DNA from 2 places in the Halomonas terrestris genome. Region 1 is predicted to be linked to the other one. Evidence: riboswitches for the same ligand, from Rfam matches in the RefSeq annotation. Region 1 holds a riboswitch; the other holds the start of a gene.

Region 1 (3,619 bases):
TCGACGCTCGGTGAAGATGTTGAGCACGACGGCAAAGAAACCGATTACACCGGCCAGGATGCAGTGGGCTTGCAGAAGCGGCGTGTGGGGCAGTCTCTATTCCGCAAAGCAGTCATGATTCGCTACGACACCCGTTGCGTAATTACGGGGCTTCGACACGAGGACCTGCTGATTGCCAGCCATATTGTGCCCTGGCAGTCACGTCCCGAGTCCCGTCTCGACCCAGCCAATGGGCTGTGCCTCAATGCGCTGCATGACCGTGCCTTCGACAAGGGGTTATTGGCCATTGATAGGCAGGGACGTATTCGAATTTCCCCAGAGTTGATTGAAGAAGGGTTTAGTGGGCATCTCAAAGGGCAGCTCAGTGATATCGATGGGCAGCCATTGAACCTGACGGCTTCGGCGTTTCCCAACCGCGACTATCTCGACTGGCATTATCGAGAGTGCTTCCGGCGCTAACTGACGCGGCTCTCCTCCAGCAACTGCAGCACCGGCATCAGCTGACTCTCGTGCAGCACCAGCACGCTGTCGCCGCTCTCGCCCTCGTCGGGGACGACGACGGCGAACTCGCCCTCCTCCAGGTGGAACTCGTGGATCTCGCGGGGGCCCTGTGGCGTCTGGCAGTGGATGGCGCGGTAGGGGTCATCCTCGCCGTAGGTGAGGCGGTGGTAGACCTTGAAGAAGGTGTAGAGGGTCAGGCCCTGGGTGAAGGCGGGCCAGCGGGCGGGGATGGTGCGGGTCGCTTCGTCCAGCACCTGGCCGTCGGTCTCGGCGGCGGCGATGGCCCGGGCCAGCGGTTCGGCGAGCAGCGAGGCGTCGTCGCGAGGCAGGGGCTGCTGGTGTTCGAAGGCGTGGCGGTAGGCCTCGGCGACACGGCGCAGATCCGCCAGCGAGTCCAGCCGATGCTCGCTGTGCTTGAGGTCCGCGGGTTCGAAGCCGCCGTTCTCCCAGCCGTGGATCACCCGCAGCATCAGCGTTCCCTCGGCCAGGGGTGCGCCCACCAGGGCCGCCACGGCCACTCGCAGGTGGAGCAGTCGCTCCGTCACCAGGTTGTCGAAGGCGGTGTAGGGGTCGGCGAAGATCGCGTGCAGGCGACCCGGGGCGTGTTCCTTGGCTTCGTTGAACGGCATGGGCAGGTGTCCGGCGCTGGTGGTCGTTCGATCGGTGTGCATGCGATATCATCAGGGGCGATCGAAGGTTATCTCGGCCAGTGTGCCCAGAACTTGAGTCTCGATCATCACAAACCATTCACTGTCGCCAGGGGAGTCCCGTTGCCGCGCGAATCGGCCGGGGCTGAGAGAGCACATGGTGCTGACCCTGGAACCTGATCCGGTTCACACCGGCGGAGGAAGAGCGACATGCCCTACCTGACGTCTGCCGTGCTCGGCGCGGCGCTGCTGTGCTTTGCCTTCCTGGGCCTGAGGGCCCGCCGGGCCGATGGCCTGCTCGATGACTACGTCACCGCCCGCAACTCCCAGGGCGCCCAGGCCATCGGCCTGTCGTTCCTGGCCTCCAGCATGGGGGCCTGGATCCTCTTCGCGCCGCCGGAGATCGGCGCCTTCGTGGGGCCGGTGGCGCTGGCCGGCTATGCCATCGGTTCGTCGCTGCCGTTCCTCGTGCTGGGGCTCTACGGCCCGGCGATTCGCCGCCACCTGCCGGAAGGGCGCAGCATCGGCGAGTTCGCCGAGGCCTGCTACGGCGCCGGGGTGCGGCGCTGGGTCTCCTTCGTCTCGGTGGCCTACATGGCGATCTTCCTGGCCGCCGAGCTCACCGCCATCGGCGCCATCGCCGCGCTGCTCTCCGACGTGCCCCCGGCGCTGGTGATCCTCGGCGTGGCGGTGGCCACCCTGGTCTACACCACCCTGGGCGGACTGCGGGCGAGCCTCGCCACCGACCGCTGGCAGGCGTGGCTGCTGCTGGCCCTGCTGGTGCTGGTCGGCGGCATGGCCTGGTGGTGGCTGCCGCCCATGCCGGCCGGGGCGGTGATGCCCTCGGTTCCCGCCAGCAGCGCACTCTCCGTGGCGCTGACCCTGGTGATCGCGGTCACCGCCGCCAACCTCTTCCATCAGGGTTACTGGCAGCGTATCTGGGCGGCCGAGGACGACCGCGCGCTGGGTCGCGGGGCGCTGCTGGGTGCCACCAGCAGCCTGCTGGTGGTGATGGCCATCGGCGGGCTGGGGATCCTGGCGGCGATGCATGCCCTGCCCCTGGGCGAGCCGCCGATTCCCTTCTTCGCGCTGCTCTCCGCCGCGCCGGCCTGGCTGGGCCTGCCGGCCCTGGTGCTGGCGGTCACCCTGGTGGCCTCCAGCGTGGATACCCTGCAGAACGCCATCGCCTCCATGGCGGTGGCCAGTTCCGGAAAGCGGGGGCTCTCGGTGCGGGCGGCGCGCCTGGTCACGGTGGCGCTGATGGTGCCGGTGGTGTGGGTGGCCCTGCAGGGCTTCTCGGTGCTGCGCCTGTTCCTGATCGCCGACCTGCTGTGCGCGGCCATCGTGGTGCCGGTGCTGCTGGGCCTGTGGCGGCGGATGTCGCCGCTCGCTGCGGTGGCCGGCGGCGTGGCGGGCCTGCTCGGGGCGGTGCTGCCGGGCTGGGTCACCCTGGGGAGCCTCTCCGCCGGCGTGCTGGCCGCCACCTTCCCGGACAGCATCCCGACCCTGGCGCCCTTCCTGGGCGCGCTGCTCGCGTCCACCCTGGTGAGCCTGCTGATCGCCTGGCGCCGGCCGGGCGCGAGGTTCCAACCGTCATTCGAAGGAGATGCCCGATGACCACCCGCGCAGACTGGAAGGCCTGGGCCGCGGCACAGGAGGCACCGCGCCTCACCGACTGGCTGCGCGAGATCAGCGAGCCGGACTGGTCGGCCACCGTGAACCATCCGCTGTTCGACGCGATGGCCGAGGGGCGGCTCTCCGGTGACGACTTCGCCGCCTACATGGTGCAGGACTACGGCTTCGTCGACCCCTTCACCGCGCTGATCGGCCACGCCATCGGCCATGCGCCGAGCATGGCGGACCGGGTGGTGCTGGGGCAGTTCATGGGCATGCTGACCAGCGACGAGAACAGTACCTTCCAGCGCACCTTCGAGGCCTTCGCGGTGCCGGCCGCCCGGCGCGAGGCGCCGGACTACCTGCCCGAGACCCGGGCCTTCCAGGCGCTGCTGCGCGACACCGGCCAGGGCGGCGGCTATGCCGAGATCCTCGCGGCGCTGGTGGTCACCGAGTGGGTCTACCTGGAGTGGGCGTTGCGGGTGACCCGCGCCGAGGGGCTGCACCCGCTGGTGGGGGAGTGGATCGACCTGCACGACAACCCCGCCTTCCAGGACTTCGTGGCCTGGCTGCGCCGCCGCCTGGACGAGGAGGCGGAGACGCTCGATGAGGGCGCCTTCGCCCGCATGGCCGAGTGCTTCCGCGAGACGGTGGCGAAGGAGCGCGCCTTCCACGATGCCGTGATGCCGCGCTGAGCGGGCCGGGCGGGTAGCTTCGCCATGCTTGCGTTGCTTTCGGTGGGAGGAGGGAGGCCCCCTCAGTCGAGAAAGAGGTCGGCGGGCAGCCCGAAGCGCCGGGTCAGGGCCTTGATCTGGCGCACGTTCAGCCGTCGCTTGCCGTTCAGGATCTCCGAGATC
Region 2 (3,619 bases), on a different contig from region 1:
CTGGCGGTGAGCGGCACATAGCGCAGCAGCACCCCGGCGTGGATGGTGAAGTAGTCCACGCCCTGCTCGGCCTGCTCGATCAGGGTGTCGCGGAACACCTCCCAGGTGAGGTCCTCGGCCACGCCCTTGACCTTCTCCAGGGCCTGGTAGATCGGCACCGTGCCGATGGGCACCGGGGCGTTGCGGATGATCCACTCGCGGGTCTCGTGGATGTTCTGCCCGGTGGAGAGATCCATGATGGTGTCGGCGCCCCAGCGGATGCCCCAGGTCATCTTGTCGACCTCCTCCTCGATGGAGGAGGTGACCGCGGAGTTGCCCAGGTTGCCGTTGATCTTCACCAGGAAGTTGCGGCCGATGATCATCGGCTCCGACTCCGGGTGGTTGATATTGCAGGGGATGATGGCCCGGCCGGCGGCGACCTCGGCGCGCACGAACTCGGGGGTGATCTCCTCCGGCAGGCGGGCGCCGAAGCCCTGGCCCGGGTGCTGGTGGCCGAGGATACGCTCGACTTCCGCCGTGCCCAGGGCTTGCCTGCGTTGATTCTCCCGAATGGCGATAAATTCCATCTCCGGGGTGATGATGCCCTGGCGGGCGTAGTGCAGCTGGGTGACGTTCCTGCCCTCCCTGGCGCGCCTTGGCGTACGGGTCAGGTCGAAGCGCAGTGGGGCCAGGGTCGGGTCGTTGGCGCGGCGCTGGCCGTACTCGCTGGTGGGGCCGTCGAGGAACTCGGTGTCGTCGCGCGCCTCGATCCAGGCGCGGCGCAGCTCGGGCAGTCCCTTTCGCAGGTCGATCTCGGCCGCCGGGTCGGTGTAGGGGCCGGAGGTGTCGTAGACCAGCAGCGGCGGGTTCTCCTCGTCGGCGCCGGAGGTCTTCGTCGGCGACAGGGAGATCTCGCGGAAGGGCACGCGGATATCCGGGCGCGAGCCCTCGACATGGACCTTGCGCGAGCCGGGCAGCGGCTGGACGGCGGCCGCGTCGACCCGGGCGGTCTCGGCGAGGAAGTGGGCGGTCTTGCTCATGGGGATTGTCCTTGACGTGTTGTTGTCGCTCAGGGGGGGCATCAGAGGCTGCGGTCCAGCCCCATCTGCCAGAAGTCGATCTCCAGCCGGGTGGCGTCGCGAAACACCGTGCAGAGCTCGGCGAAACGCGCCGGGGTGACGTCGGCCAGGCGGGCGTCGAGCCAGGCCTCCTCGGCACGGCGGGCGGTCTGGAATTCGTCGCTCTCGTACATGGCGATCCAGGCGTCATAGGGATTGGCGTCGCCGCGCACGGTGAAGGGCCGGGCATTGATCCAGTCGGCGATCTCGCCGTAGCCCACCAGGCAGGGGGCCAGGGCCACGTGCAGGTCGAGCAGGTCGCCGCGGTTGCCGGTATCCAGCACGTAACGGGTGTAGGCCATGGTGGCCCGGGCCTCGGGCTGGGCGGCGAGCTCCTCCTCGGCGATGCCCCATTCCCGGCAGTAGCCCACGTGCAGGCCCAGCTCCACGTCGACGATCGCCTTGAGCCCCTCATGGGCCTGGCGCAGGTCGTCCAGGGTGCGGCTCTTGTAGGCGGCCAGGGCGTAGGCGCGGGCGAAGTGGATCAGGAAGAGGTAGTCCTGCTGCAGGTAGTGGCGGAAGGCGCCTTCCTCGAGGGCGCCCTCGGCCAGGCCGCGCACGAAGTCGTGCTCGATGTAGGCGCGCCAGTCGTCCTGGCAGGCGGCGGTGAGGTCGCTGAAGCGGTAGCCCATCATGCCTCCGGTAGCGGTGTGTCGATCCGGAGCGTGGGCGAAGGGGGGAGGGGCCGATGGGGGCGGGCATGTATCTGGCGCCGCCAGTGATCTGGCCGCCGCTTGATTCCTACGCCGGTACGAGCCGGATCAGGTTCAACGGGCCCCGCCGTGACGACAGCATCTGTCGTATGGCGATCTCAGCCGGTTCCACCGGCACCCCGTCAAGCGTCGGAGCCAGTCTAGCAGGCTGGCGGCGACTTGCCAGCCCGTCTGTTGCCAGGATCGCTCATTGCCGGAGTGCCTCCAGTTCGAAGATCAGCGTCACCTCGTCGCCGACCATGCCGTTGTCGACCCCGTAGGTCATGCCCCAGTCGCTGCGGGCGATGGTGGTGCGTGCCGAGAGCCCCAGGGTGTACTGCTCATGCCCGAAGGGGTAGACCTCGGCCTTGTTGAGGGTGACATCCAGTGTCACGGGGCGCGTCTCGCCGAGCAGGGTCAGTTCGCCCTCGAGGGTGCCCTCGCTGTCGCTGTGGGCCTCGAAGCCGGTGGCCTCGAAGACGATGGTGGGGTAGCGGCCGGCATCGAGGAAATCGTTGCTGCGCAGGTGGTTGTCGCGCTCCTCGTGGTTGGAAAAGACGCTGTCGGCGCTGATCTCCACCCGGGCCGAGTGCAGCTCACGGGTCTCGTCGTCATAGACGAACTCACCGCTGCCTTCGAGGAACATGCCGAGCAGGTCGGCATAGCCGACATGCTCGGTCAAGAAGCCGATGGAGAAGTGCTCCGGGTCGATCTCGTAGGTGTGGGGTTCGGCGGCGACGGGCAGGGTGGCGAGTCCCGCCACCACACCGGCTGTCGCCGCGAGGGCGGAAAGTCGATGGTAAGGGTGTCGAATGGCCATGGGGAATCCTCCGCGGACATGCAGGGTTGCCGACCGGGCAACCGTGTCGGGTTTCAGGGCCTGGCGTGGCGATACAGCCAATGGATGTCGGTGGCGAACGACCAGACGAGCCCTGCCAGGGCCGTGGCCGCCAGCCAGGCGGCAGGCGTGGCCCCGATGGCAGGCAGCAGGCCGAGCAGCAACGCCGCCACCTGCCAGACACAGACGATCTTGCGCCGACGGCTCTCGGGCAAGGGGGCCGCGAGCCAGCGCAGCTGCCGGCCGGCCAGCATGAAGGCGTAGCGCAGGGTGCCGATGGCCAGTATCCAGGGGCCCACCTTGCCGAGTGCCAGCAGCGCCAGGCACAGCACCAGGATGAAGCAGGCATCCATCTCCATGTCGAAGCGAGCGCCGAAACGGCTGGTGGTGCCGCTGTGACGGGCCACCCAGCCGTCCAGGCCGTCGAGCAGCAGGGCGACCAGTGCCAGGCCGGCGAAGAGGCCACCCTGGGCCGCCAGCAGCACAGGGTCGGCCACGGCACCGGCCAGCAGCGCCACCAGCCCGCCCCTGGCCAGGGTGACCCGATTGGCCCAGCCCAGCCGCTGCCAATGGTTCGGCACCCGACCCATGACCAGCCCGGCCATGATCAGGTAGGTCGCCATGGCCACCAGGGGCAGTGCCGGGGCGGCGTCGAGCCAGTGCCACAGCATGATGCCTGCCGCCAGCAGGCCGGCGAACCCGGCGGCCAGTTCCAGCGCGAGCCAGGGTGCGGGGCCGGTGGCCGTCCGCTGCCGTACTCGCGGGGCATGATCCTGAAGCGGGGCGAAGCGTGACATCGGACCTCCCGTGAGGCGGCAGCAGCGACGCTGCCGGGCCTTTATCGCTATGCTGACCAGCAGCGGGACCACACTCTCAACGTAGTCCACCGAGGGGTGACCGGCAGCATCATCATTATGCAGTAATCATTTCTCTGTACCATTATTGTAAAATTTGGGTCGTGGCCAATGGCCCTGGACAGCTGTCTCGCAGCG

What was found. A riboswitch is a leader RNA that binds a small molecule or an ion and turns the genes downstream of it on or off. The one in region 1 is predicted to bind thiamine pyrophosphate.
Region 2: it holds a riboswitch for thiamine pyrophosphate, as region 1 does, so the genes downstream of both, tenA (thiaminase II) here and ACOMD9_RS05060 (sodium:solute symporter family transporter) in region 1, are expected to answer to the same signal.

The regions. Positions count from the first base shown of each region.
Region 1 is NZ_JBMHFZ010000003.1:203,400-207,018, forward strand. Features, by position in the region: gene ACOMD9_RS05050 (HNH endonuclease) at 1-459, shown strand, start outside; gene ACOMD9_RS05055 (hypothetical protein) at 456-1,172, opposite strand; TPP riboswitch at 1,250-1,369, shown strand; gene ACOMD9_RS05060 (sodium:solute symporter family transporter) at 1,359-2,765, shown strand; gene ACOMD9_RS05065 (TenA family protein) at 2,762-3,457, shown strand; gene ACOMD9_RS05070 (helix-turn-helix domain-containing protein) at 3,520-3,619, opposite strand, start outside.
Region 2 is NZ_JBMHFZ010000004.1:108,243-111,861, reverse strand. Features, by position in the region: gene thiC (phosphomethylpyrimidine synthase ThiC) at 1-1,019, opposite strand, end outside; gene tenA (thiaminase II) at 1,061-1,729, opposite strand; TPP riboswitch at 1,819-1,942, opposite strand; gene ACOMD9_RS06025 (YceI family protein) at 1,998-2,609, opposite strand; gene ACOMD9_RS06020 (CDP-alcohol phosphatidyltransferase family protein) at 2,663-3,424, opposite strand.